One region of the Mesobacillus stamsii genome, then DNA from elsewhere that is predicted to be linked to it. Evidence: riboswitches for the same ligand, from Rfam matches in the RefSeq annotation. Region 1 holds a riboswitch; the other holds the start of a gene.
What was found. A riboswitch is a leader RNA that binds a small molecule or an ion and turns the genes downstream of it on or off. The one in region 1 is predicted to bind S-adenosylmethionine.
Positions count from the first base shown of each region.

Region 2: another riboswitch for S-adenosylmethionine. It lies ahead of J2S25_RS04030 (O-acetylhomoserine aminocarboxypropyltransferase/cysteine synthase family protein); the one in region 1 lies ahead of J2S25_RS06955 (methionine biosynthesis PLP-dependent protein).

Region 1 is NZ_JAUSUN010000006.1:86,932-91,354, reverse strand. It holds gene J2S25_RS06960 (bifunctional homocysteine S-methyltransferase/methylenetetrahydrofolate reductase) at 1-762, opposite strand, end outside; gene J2S25_RS06955 (methionine biosynthesis PLP-dependent protein) at 759-1,889, opposite strand; SAM riboswitch class I at 2,002-2,111, opposite strand; gene J2S25_RS06950 (exonuclease SbcCD subunit D) at 2,318-3,463, shown strand; gene J2S25_RS06945 (AAA family ATPase) at 3,460-4,423, shown strand, end outside.
Region 2 is NZ_JAUSUN010000004.1:32,579-37,001, forward strand. It holds gene J2S25_RS04010 (arsenate reductase family protein) at 1-8, shown strand, start outside; gene gcvH (glycine cleavage system protein GcvH) at 62-442, shown strand; gene J2S25_RS04020 (toprim domain-containing protein) at 588-938, shown strand; gene J2S25_RS04025 (thioredoxin family protein) at 946-1,257, shown strand; SAM riboswitch class I at 1,445-1,548, shown strand; gene J2S25_RS04030 (O-acetylhomoserine aminocarboxypropyltransferase/cysteine synthase family protein) at 1,629-2,945, shown strand; SAM riboswitch class I at 3,059-3,173, shown strand; gene J2S25_RS04035 (methionine ABC transporter ATP-binding protein) at 3,332-4,357, shown strand; gene J2S25_RS04040 (methionine ABC transporter permease) at 4,350-4,423, shown strand, end outside.

The DNA of each region.
Region 1 (4,423 bases):
GCTGCGGGCCGACTTTCTGAAATATTCCGGGTCGCCCTCATAATGGAATTTTCCATCTGTGTACGCTGGCAAACCAGCATTTGGATACACCGATAAGAATGCTCTTGTCGGAAGCTTGATCTGTTCGAGGCTCGAAATCATATGATGAGGCCCTAGTCTGCAATTAAGTCCGACGATATCAGCACCCAGATTTTCCAGCCTGTTAAAAACTTCCTGAAGAGGAGTCTGGTCCTGCATAATGCCGATTTCCTGGAGCGTTACATGAGCAATGATCGGCAAATCTGTTTCCTTTCTGGCAATTGCCAATACAGTCTCGATTTCCTCCATATCATAAAAGGTTTCGAGCAGCACTCCGTCCACTCCTTCAAGAAGCAGGCAATAGAGCTGTTCCCTGAAGCTACGCTTGATCTCTTCAATCGGGATGGCTGATGGCCTGATGCCGCGATTGCCGCCCATCGTTCCTAAAACATAAGCCTCGCTGCCTGCTGCCTGACGGGCAAGCCGGACAGCTGCGCTATTGATTTCCTTCACTTGATCCTCAAGTCCATATCTTTCTAGTTTTATATAATTGGCAGCATATGAATTCGTCTGAATTAGATCAGCTCCAGCATCCATATATGCTTTATGGATCTTTATGATCGCTTCAGGCTGGGAGAGATTCAACTCTTCAAAACAGGTTCCTGCTCCATAGGAATGGAGCAGGGTACCGATTGCACCATCCGCTATTAAAATTTCATTTTCCATTCGTTTCAGGAAACTCATTCTAATCCCTCCTTCTGTAAATCAGCCTTCTCCACCGCTTTTTTAAAAGCCGCTTGCAAATCATCTAGCAAATCTCGGTAATCTTCAATACCGACAGAGAATCGCAACAACCGCTCACAGACGCCGGTTTGTTCGCGAATTTCAGGTGGAATATCAGCGTGTGTCTGAGTAGCAGGGTAGGTAATAAAACTTTCAACACCTCCAAGACTCTCAGCAAAAGTGATTATAGACAAGCTTTTCAAAAATGGATCGACGATGGCGGGAGACTGGACACGGAACGAAATCATTCCGCCTCTTCCGGGATAAAAAACATCCTTTACAGACTCATGTTTTTTCAAGAAGTCAACCAGCTTCTTGGCATTCTGCTCATGTCGCTCCATCCTTAGTGACAATGTCTTCATGCCACGAAGGAGAAGCCAGGAATCGAAAGGACTTAAAACCGCCCCGCCCCCATTATGATGGAGGAAAAGGGACTCGCAAATTTCTTTCCCTCTTGCAACAATCAATCCTGCCAGCACATCATTATGTCCCCCGAGGTATTTCGTCGCACTGTGGATCACAATATCAGCGCCAAGAGTCAAAGGTTTTTGGAGAAGGGGAGTGTAGAAAGTATTATCAACGATCAACAAGATCCCGTACTCATTGGCGATCTGAGCAATGGACTCGATATCTGCCTGTTCCATTAACGGGTTTGTCGGTGTTTCCACAAACAGTGCCTTTGTATTGGGATTGATGGCTGCCTTGATTTCTAGTAAATTTGACATATCTGCATAGGTACTATGTAATCCCCACTTTTTAAATCCTTGCTCAAGAAGTCTGTATGTACCCCCATACAAATCTTTTGAGACAATCCATTCATCCCCAGACTTAAAAAGCGAGAGAACGGTCCAAATTGCCGCCATTCCTGAGCTGCAGGCAAATCCACGGTCTCCTTCTTCGAGGTCGGCAATTGCCTTTTCCAAAATTTCGCGAGTAGGATTGCCAGTACGAACATAATCATAACCACTGGACTGTCCAATCCCTTCATGACGATACGCTGTTGTCAAATAAATGGGAGGATTCACCGCACCGGTCGCAGATTCACTCCTATTGCCTAGCTGTGCTAACTTTGTATCGATTTTCACCAATGTACTCACTCCTCATGATTGATCGGCCAGAGACTATATTTGTTTTAAAATGCTGACTTGTAAAAAACAAAAAAGCCTTCTCAAGAAGAAGACTTTAAAATGATCAGCCAACTTCTTATCTGCCAAGTTTTTGAAAACTTGCTGGAATTAGCACCTTTTCAACAAAGTTGAAGGTTGCTGAAGCTTCATAGGGCCAGGACCCTCAGCTTCTCTCGATAAGATTCCATAAATGGAATTATTAAATTTCTCTAAATATTACAGCTGATATAGAAAATTGTCAATCATTAAATTAAAGTGGTGAACTAGTTTGTATTTGTTTCCTTCATTTGAGTGCGCATTAAATTTATGTGTTTGATATAATAATAGCATTCAACTTACGCAAGAATACGAGAGGCATTAAAAGAGTTTTAGTTTGGGAGGGGAAGACTATGAAATTTATCCATACAGGTGATTGGCATCTTGGGAAGCTTGTCCACGGCATCTATATGACAGAAGACCAGCGGGAGGTATTGAATCAATTTGTTGATCTTGTTGCTGAGGAACAGCCGGACGCAGTTGTGATTGCTGGAGATCTATATGACAGATCTGTACCGCCGACTGATGCGGTGGAGCTGCTCGATGAAATTCTGTTCAGAATCAATGTCGAGCTGAACACCCCCGTTATAGCGATAGCCGGGAACCACGATAGTGCCGAACGGCTGTCGTTCGGGAGCTCTTGGTACCGTCATAATCATTTTTACTTAACCGGCAAATGGACGAATGAGTTTAAACCTGTACATATCAAAGGGGTCAATTTCCATCTGGTTCCGTATGCTGAACCTGGCGTAATCCGGCATTTGCTCGGCGATGCTTCGATTCATTCCCATCAGGATGCAATGAAAGCTGTCATTGGCAAAATGGAAGAAAACCTGAATCCGAACGAACCGAATGTGTTTGTCGGACATGCCTTCGTTCTTGGAGGGGATTCCTGTGATTCTGAGCGGGCGCTTTCGGTGGGCGGTTCTGGCTGTGTGACACAGGATTTATTTGATCCATTTTCGTATACGGCACTAGGGCATCTTCACAGTCCTGATGCGATCAAACATGACAAGGTCAAATATTCTGGCTCTCTTTTAAAATATTCATTTTCAGAGGCAAAACAGCGCAAGTCAGTCTCCATTGTTAAAATGAATGAGAATGGAAGCTTCGAAATCAGCTATAGGAGCCTGAAACCGAAACAGGATATGCGTGAACTGGAAGGGCAACTTGAACAGCTTTTGGATCCTTCTTTTTATGAAAAAGAAAACACCACGGATTATTTAAAAGTAACGTTGTTGGATGATGGTGCGATCATTGACCCGATGGGCAAGCTGCGTCAAGTTTTTCCAAATGTCTTGCATCTTGAACGGAAAATCGAATCTATCGACCAAAAGCAAAGGCAGCACTTCAGCTCCATCAGAAAAGAAAAAAAGTCTGAACTGGAGCTTTTTGCACAGTTTTACAAGGAAATGACGACGAGCGAATTCACTGAGGAGAAACAGGGCATTATGACGGACGTGATTGGCCAAGTTTTAAAAGAGGAGGGGCAAAAATGAAACCTCTTAAACTGACGATGCAGGCTTTCGGGCCATATGCAGGTACAGAAACGATTGATTTTAAAGAGCTGGAAAACAGGACAATGTTTGTTATTTCCGGTAAAACGGGTGCAGGAAAGACAACGATATTCGATGGAATCAGTTATGCGATTTATGGAAAGGCAAGCGGAGAGGACAGGAATGGCACTGACCTGCGTAGCCAGTTTGCAGAAGAGGATACCCTGACTGAAATTTCCCTCGATTTTTCCTTGCGTCAAAAGACGTACCGAATCACCAGGTCTCCGCAACAGGAGCGGAAAAAGAAATCAGGCGAAGGAACAACCACCGTCGGAGCCAAGGCAGAGCTTTACCTGATTGACGAAAATGGTGACATCCAGCTGCTGGCTTCCAATGTTCGTGAAGCAGATGAAAAAATAAAGGAAATTATGATCATTGACAGCAATCAATTCCGACAAATTTTGATGATTCCGCAAGGTGAATTTCGGAAGCTGCTGACATCTGACAGCAAAGAAAAGGAAATCATCCTGCAAAGATTATTCCATACGGAAATTTATAAAAAAGTGGAAGAAAAATTAAAAGAAGAAGCAACACTTTTGAAAAAGATGGTCGAGGACCAGGTCGAAAAAAGGAGTGCTCAGCTGCGAAGCATTAAAGCGGTTGAAAACGATGAGCTCAAAGAACTGATCGCTGCAGGCAGCGTGAATGACACGCTTATTCTTCCGCTTTTAAAAAACGAAATCGACGCAATGGAGAGCAAGCTTCAGGAACTTGCGAAAGCCCGTGAAAACCTGCAACTAGACCGTGATCAAATGCAGCAGCGCTTGTTCGAGGCCGAAGCCACTTTGAAACAGATCCAATCGCTTGAGACATTGAAAGCTGCAAAGGAAAAGCTAGAATCCCAGCAAGCTTTGTTTGCCGAAAAAGAAACGCAGACGGTATTTGCTAAAAAAGCTGCCCTGC
Region 2 (4,423 bases), on a different contig from region 1:
GGCTGTAATTTTGGTCCCATCGATATTAATCGATAGAGATATACAATTGGAGGGATAGTCAATGAGTACACCAAAAGATTTACGTTATTCTGCAGAACACGAGTGGGTAAAAGTTGAAGGAGAAAAGGCTCGCGTGGGCATTACCGATTTCGCTCAATCCGAGCTAGGGGACATCGTCTTCGTCGAACTTCCAGAAGTCGGCGACGAGATCACTGTTGACCAGCCATTTGGAAGCGTGGAATCAGTGAAAACCGTATCAGAGTTATATGCACCGGTAAGCGGCAAAGTGATTGAAATCAACGAAGAATTGAATGACAGCCCTGAGTTCGTTAACGAATCTCCATATGAAAAGGCATGGATGATTACAGTGGAACTGACAGACAGCAATGAAGTAGACAAGCTGATGACACCAGAACAATACGAAGAAATGATCAAAGAATAATGTATTGCCGACGCCTTGAGCATTCAAGGCGTTTTTTTTCAAAAAATAAGGATCTGCTGCTTAGACCAAATCTTTGCAATCTCAAGTGGAAACAGTAACAATAGTTGTAAAGTAATTATTTTCTGGTGCATAGGTGGTTATGGCGATGGACAAAAATCTTAAGGTGATCATAGTAGAAGGTTCGTCAGATAAAAAGAAAGTACAGACCGTACTGAAAGAACCAGTGGAAATTATTTGCACGAATGGCACAATCGGTGTTTCAAAGCTTGATGAACTGATAGATTCGCTGGTTGATAAGGATGTTTATATCCTTGTAGATGCTGATGCTTCAGGTGAAAAGCTAAGGAAGCAATTCAAAAGAGAGTTTCCTGAGGCAAACCATTTATACATTGACAGGATGTACCGGGAAGTGGCGACTGCACCAGAAAAACATCTTGCAACTGTTTTAATTGGAGCAAATATTGATGTGCATGCAGAGTACTTAGAAAAAGGATGACTCAAAAATGGAAGATTGGAACAAAACGGAAATCGAAACTTTTCTTGCAGAAAAGCACACAGGGTACCTATACTTTTACACCCCAATATGCGGTACTTGTCAGTTGGCAAGCAAAATGCTGACGGTGATCGAACAGCTGCTACCTGAACTCCGATCCGGAAAAGCAGATTTGAACTTCCTTCCTGAAATGGCTGAACGATTTGAAATAGAAAGTGTACCATGTTTGATTTTAATAAAAAACGGAGAGGTACAGGAGAAAATCTATGCCTTTCAATCCGTTCCTTATTTATTTGAAAAATTAACAGAATTGCAAGGCTGATGGCAAGGGACAAAATCCGGCATTCCAATTATGAAAACCGCCAAATGACCGTGGTTCTTTGGAGATATTTCTCGGGAAATGAAGAATTTTGCCGAATTAGCAAATTCATTCTGAAAAATGAAAATAGATTGACCTACATTTTCGATCGTGGTATCATCACTTTAACGCAATGAAAACAAACTGAATATTCTTATCCAGAGAGGCGGAGGGACTGGCCCGAAGAAGCCCGGCAACCGGTTGGTAAAACACGGTGCTAATTCCTGCAGAGTAAATACTCTGAAAAGATAAGGAGAGTTGATAAATGGCCCTCTTCTTAAGAAGAGGGCTTTTTGTATCACCTTTCCGAAAATTTTATGATTGGAGAGATGAAGATGGCAAATGAGCAAAAAAATTACAGAATCGAAACGATTGGTGTACACGGAGGACAGTCTCCAGATCCGGTAACGGGAGCTAGAGCTGTGCCGATTTATGCTAGTAATGCATTCCAGTTTGAAAACACAGATCATGCAGCTGATTTATTCGCACTCAAGGAGCCAGGCTATATTTATTCGCGAATTCATAACCCTACCGTCACGGCACTGGAGGAAAAGGTCGCCTTGTTGGAGGGGGGAGTTGGAGCCCTTGCCTTGTCAAGTGGTATGTCTGCAATTACGTTGGCGATTTTAAATATCGCCCATGCAGGGGATGAAATTGTCGCTGCTTCTAACCTGTACGGAGGGACTTACAATCTATTTGCCGTAACATTGCCGAAATATGGAATTACCGTTCACTTTGTGGATTCCGATGATCCTGAAAATTTCAGGAAGGCCATTACCCCAAAAACAAAGGCGGTCTACGCAGAAACAATTGGAAATCCAAGTCTTAGGGTATTGGATATAGAAGCTGTCGCGGAGATTGCGCATGAAGCTGGTGTTCCGCTGATCATCGATAATACTTTTGCGACGCCCTATTTATGCCGGCCGATTGAATATGGAGCAGACATTGTCATTCACTCAGCTACCAAGTGGCTTTTAGGCAATGGTACAGTTATGGGCGGAATCATTGTCGACGGTGGGAAATTCGATTGGAAATCCCCTAAGTTTCCTGGTTTCAATGAACCCGACTCTAGCTACCATGATATTGTTTATAGTGAAGCCATAGGAGCCGCCGCATATATTGTGAAAGCAAGGGTCCAGCTGCTTCGTGATCTTGGTCCGGCCATCAGCCCGCAGAGTGCCTTCCAATTGAATCTTGGAATCGAAACATTGCATGTCCGGATGAAAGAGCATGTTGCGAATACGCGGAAGATAGTAGACTATCTTGAGTCACATCCAGCCGTTACTTGGGTCACCTACCCTGGCCATGACTCTCACCCTGATAAGCATCTGGCAGATCGATACCTTCCAAAAGGTGCTGGGTCAGTGGTGATATTTGGAATAGAAGGTGGCCGAGAAGCAGGTGCGAAACTGATCAACGCCTTGACATTATGGTCCCATGTTGCCAATGTCGGCGACGCGAAGAGCTTGGTTATCCATCCTGCAAGCACTACCCATCAGCAGCTCGATTCAGACGGACTCAAAGCTGCGGGTGTTCCGGAAGATTTAATTCGTCTTTCTGTTGGCATTGAAAATAGTGATGATATTATCGCTGACCTCGAGCAGGCTATTGAAAAGGCAACGGGAGTACTTGGGATACCTGCAAGAGTATAATATCAAAGGACCATGAGAAAAAGAATTTTGAAATAATTTTATTGACACCCATTTTTGTTCCGTGCTACAATCACATTCGTAACTAAAATAGCTAGTAAAAATTTAATAGCATACTCTTATCAAGAGAGGTGGAGGGAAGTGCCCGTTGAAGCCCGGCAACCATCAGTAAGCTTGCTTATCTGAAATGGTGCCAATTCACTCAAAGCTGATTGCTTTGGCAGATGAGAGAAAGGATACCGCCTACGACTATGCCTTTCTGCTTATTTGCAGAAAGGCTTTTTACATGAATTTTTTGGTTGCTGAATGGGAAAATAGATTGATAACCTTCCTATTATACTAGGGTATTTTTCAGGTGGATAGAACGGTTGCGAAAGAGGGGGAGTCAATTGATTACGATAAAAAAAGCTAGAAAGATTTATCCTTCAAAAAAAGGCGAAGTCAAGGCGGTAGATGATGTTAATCTTGAAGTAAAAGAAGGCGAAATCTTCGGGGTCATTGGATATAGCGGCGCAGGAAAAAGTACCCTAATTCGTATGTTAAATGGGCTTGAAATTCCAACATCAGGATCTGTCATTGTTGCAGGCAGGGAAGTTTCCAAGATTAAGGGTGCAGAATTAAGAAAAGCAAGACAGGAAATCAGCATGATATTCCAGCATTTCAATCTCCTTTGGTCGAGGACGGTTGCAGATAATATTGCATTCCCTCTCGAAATTGCAGGAGTGCCGAAAGCTGAAAGGGACAAAAGGGTAAAAGAATTGATCTCGCTTGTCGGTCTTGATGGCCGGGGAGATGCTTATCCTTCGCAGTTAAGTGGCGGGCAAAAGCAGAGGGTCGGGATCGCCAGGGCGTTGGCGAATAATCCAAAGGTTCTTCTAGGGGACGAAGCGACTTCCGCACTTGACCCACAGACAACCGACCAAATTCTGGATCTTCTTGTCGATATCAATAAGCGGCTGGGGCTTACCATCGTCCTGATCACCCATGAAATGCATGTCATCCGCAAAATTTGTCACCGAGTAGCAGTCATGGAGGGCGGCAGAATCGTTGAGACAGGACATGTCTTGGATGTGTTTAAGAATCCGCAGCAGCCAATTACGAAAAGGTTTGTCCAACAAGTAACGGAACCAGAGGAAACAAAGGAAACGGTAGACCATTTACTCGACCGGTATCCGCATGGACGGGTGATCCAGCTGACATTCGTAGGCGAAGGGGTCGAGCAGCCGCTAATTACCAATTTGATCCGTAAATTCGAGATAACGGTTACGATTGTACAAGGAAAAATTTCCCAGACACAAAACGGGTCATATGGAATTTTGTTCATCCATCTTGATGGAGAAGAAGAAGAATTGGACAATGCAATTACATTTATCGGCCAGCATGAAGTCGGAGTGGAGGTGATTTCAAATGGCTGAAACTTTGTTTCCAAATGTTAACTGGGACCGCATGTGGGGAGCGACAGTTGATACACTATACATGAG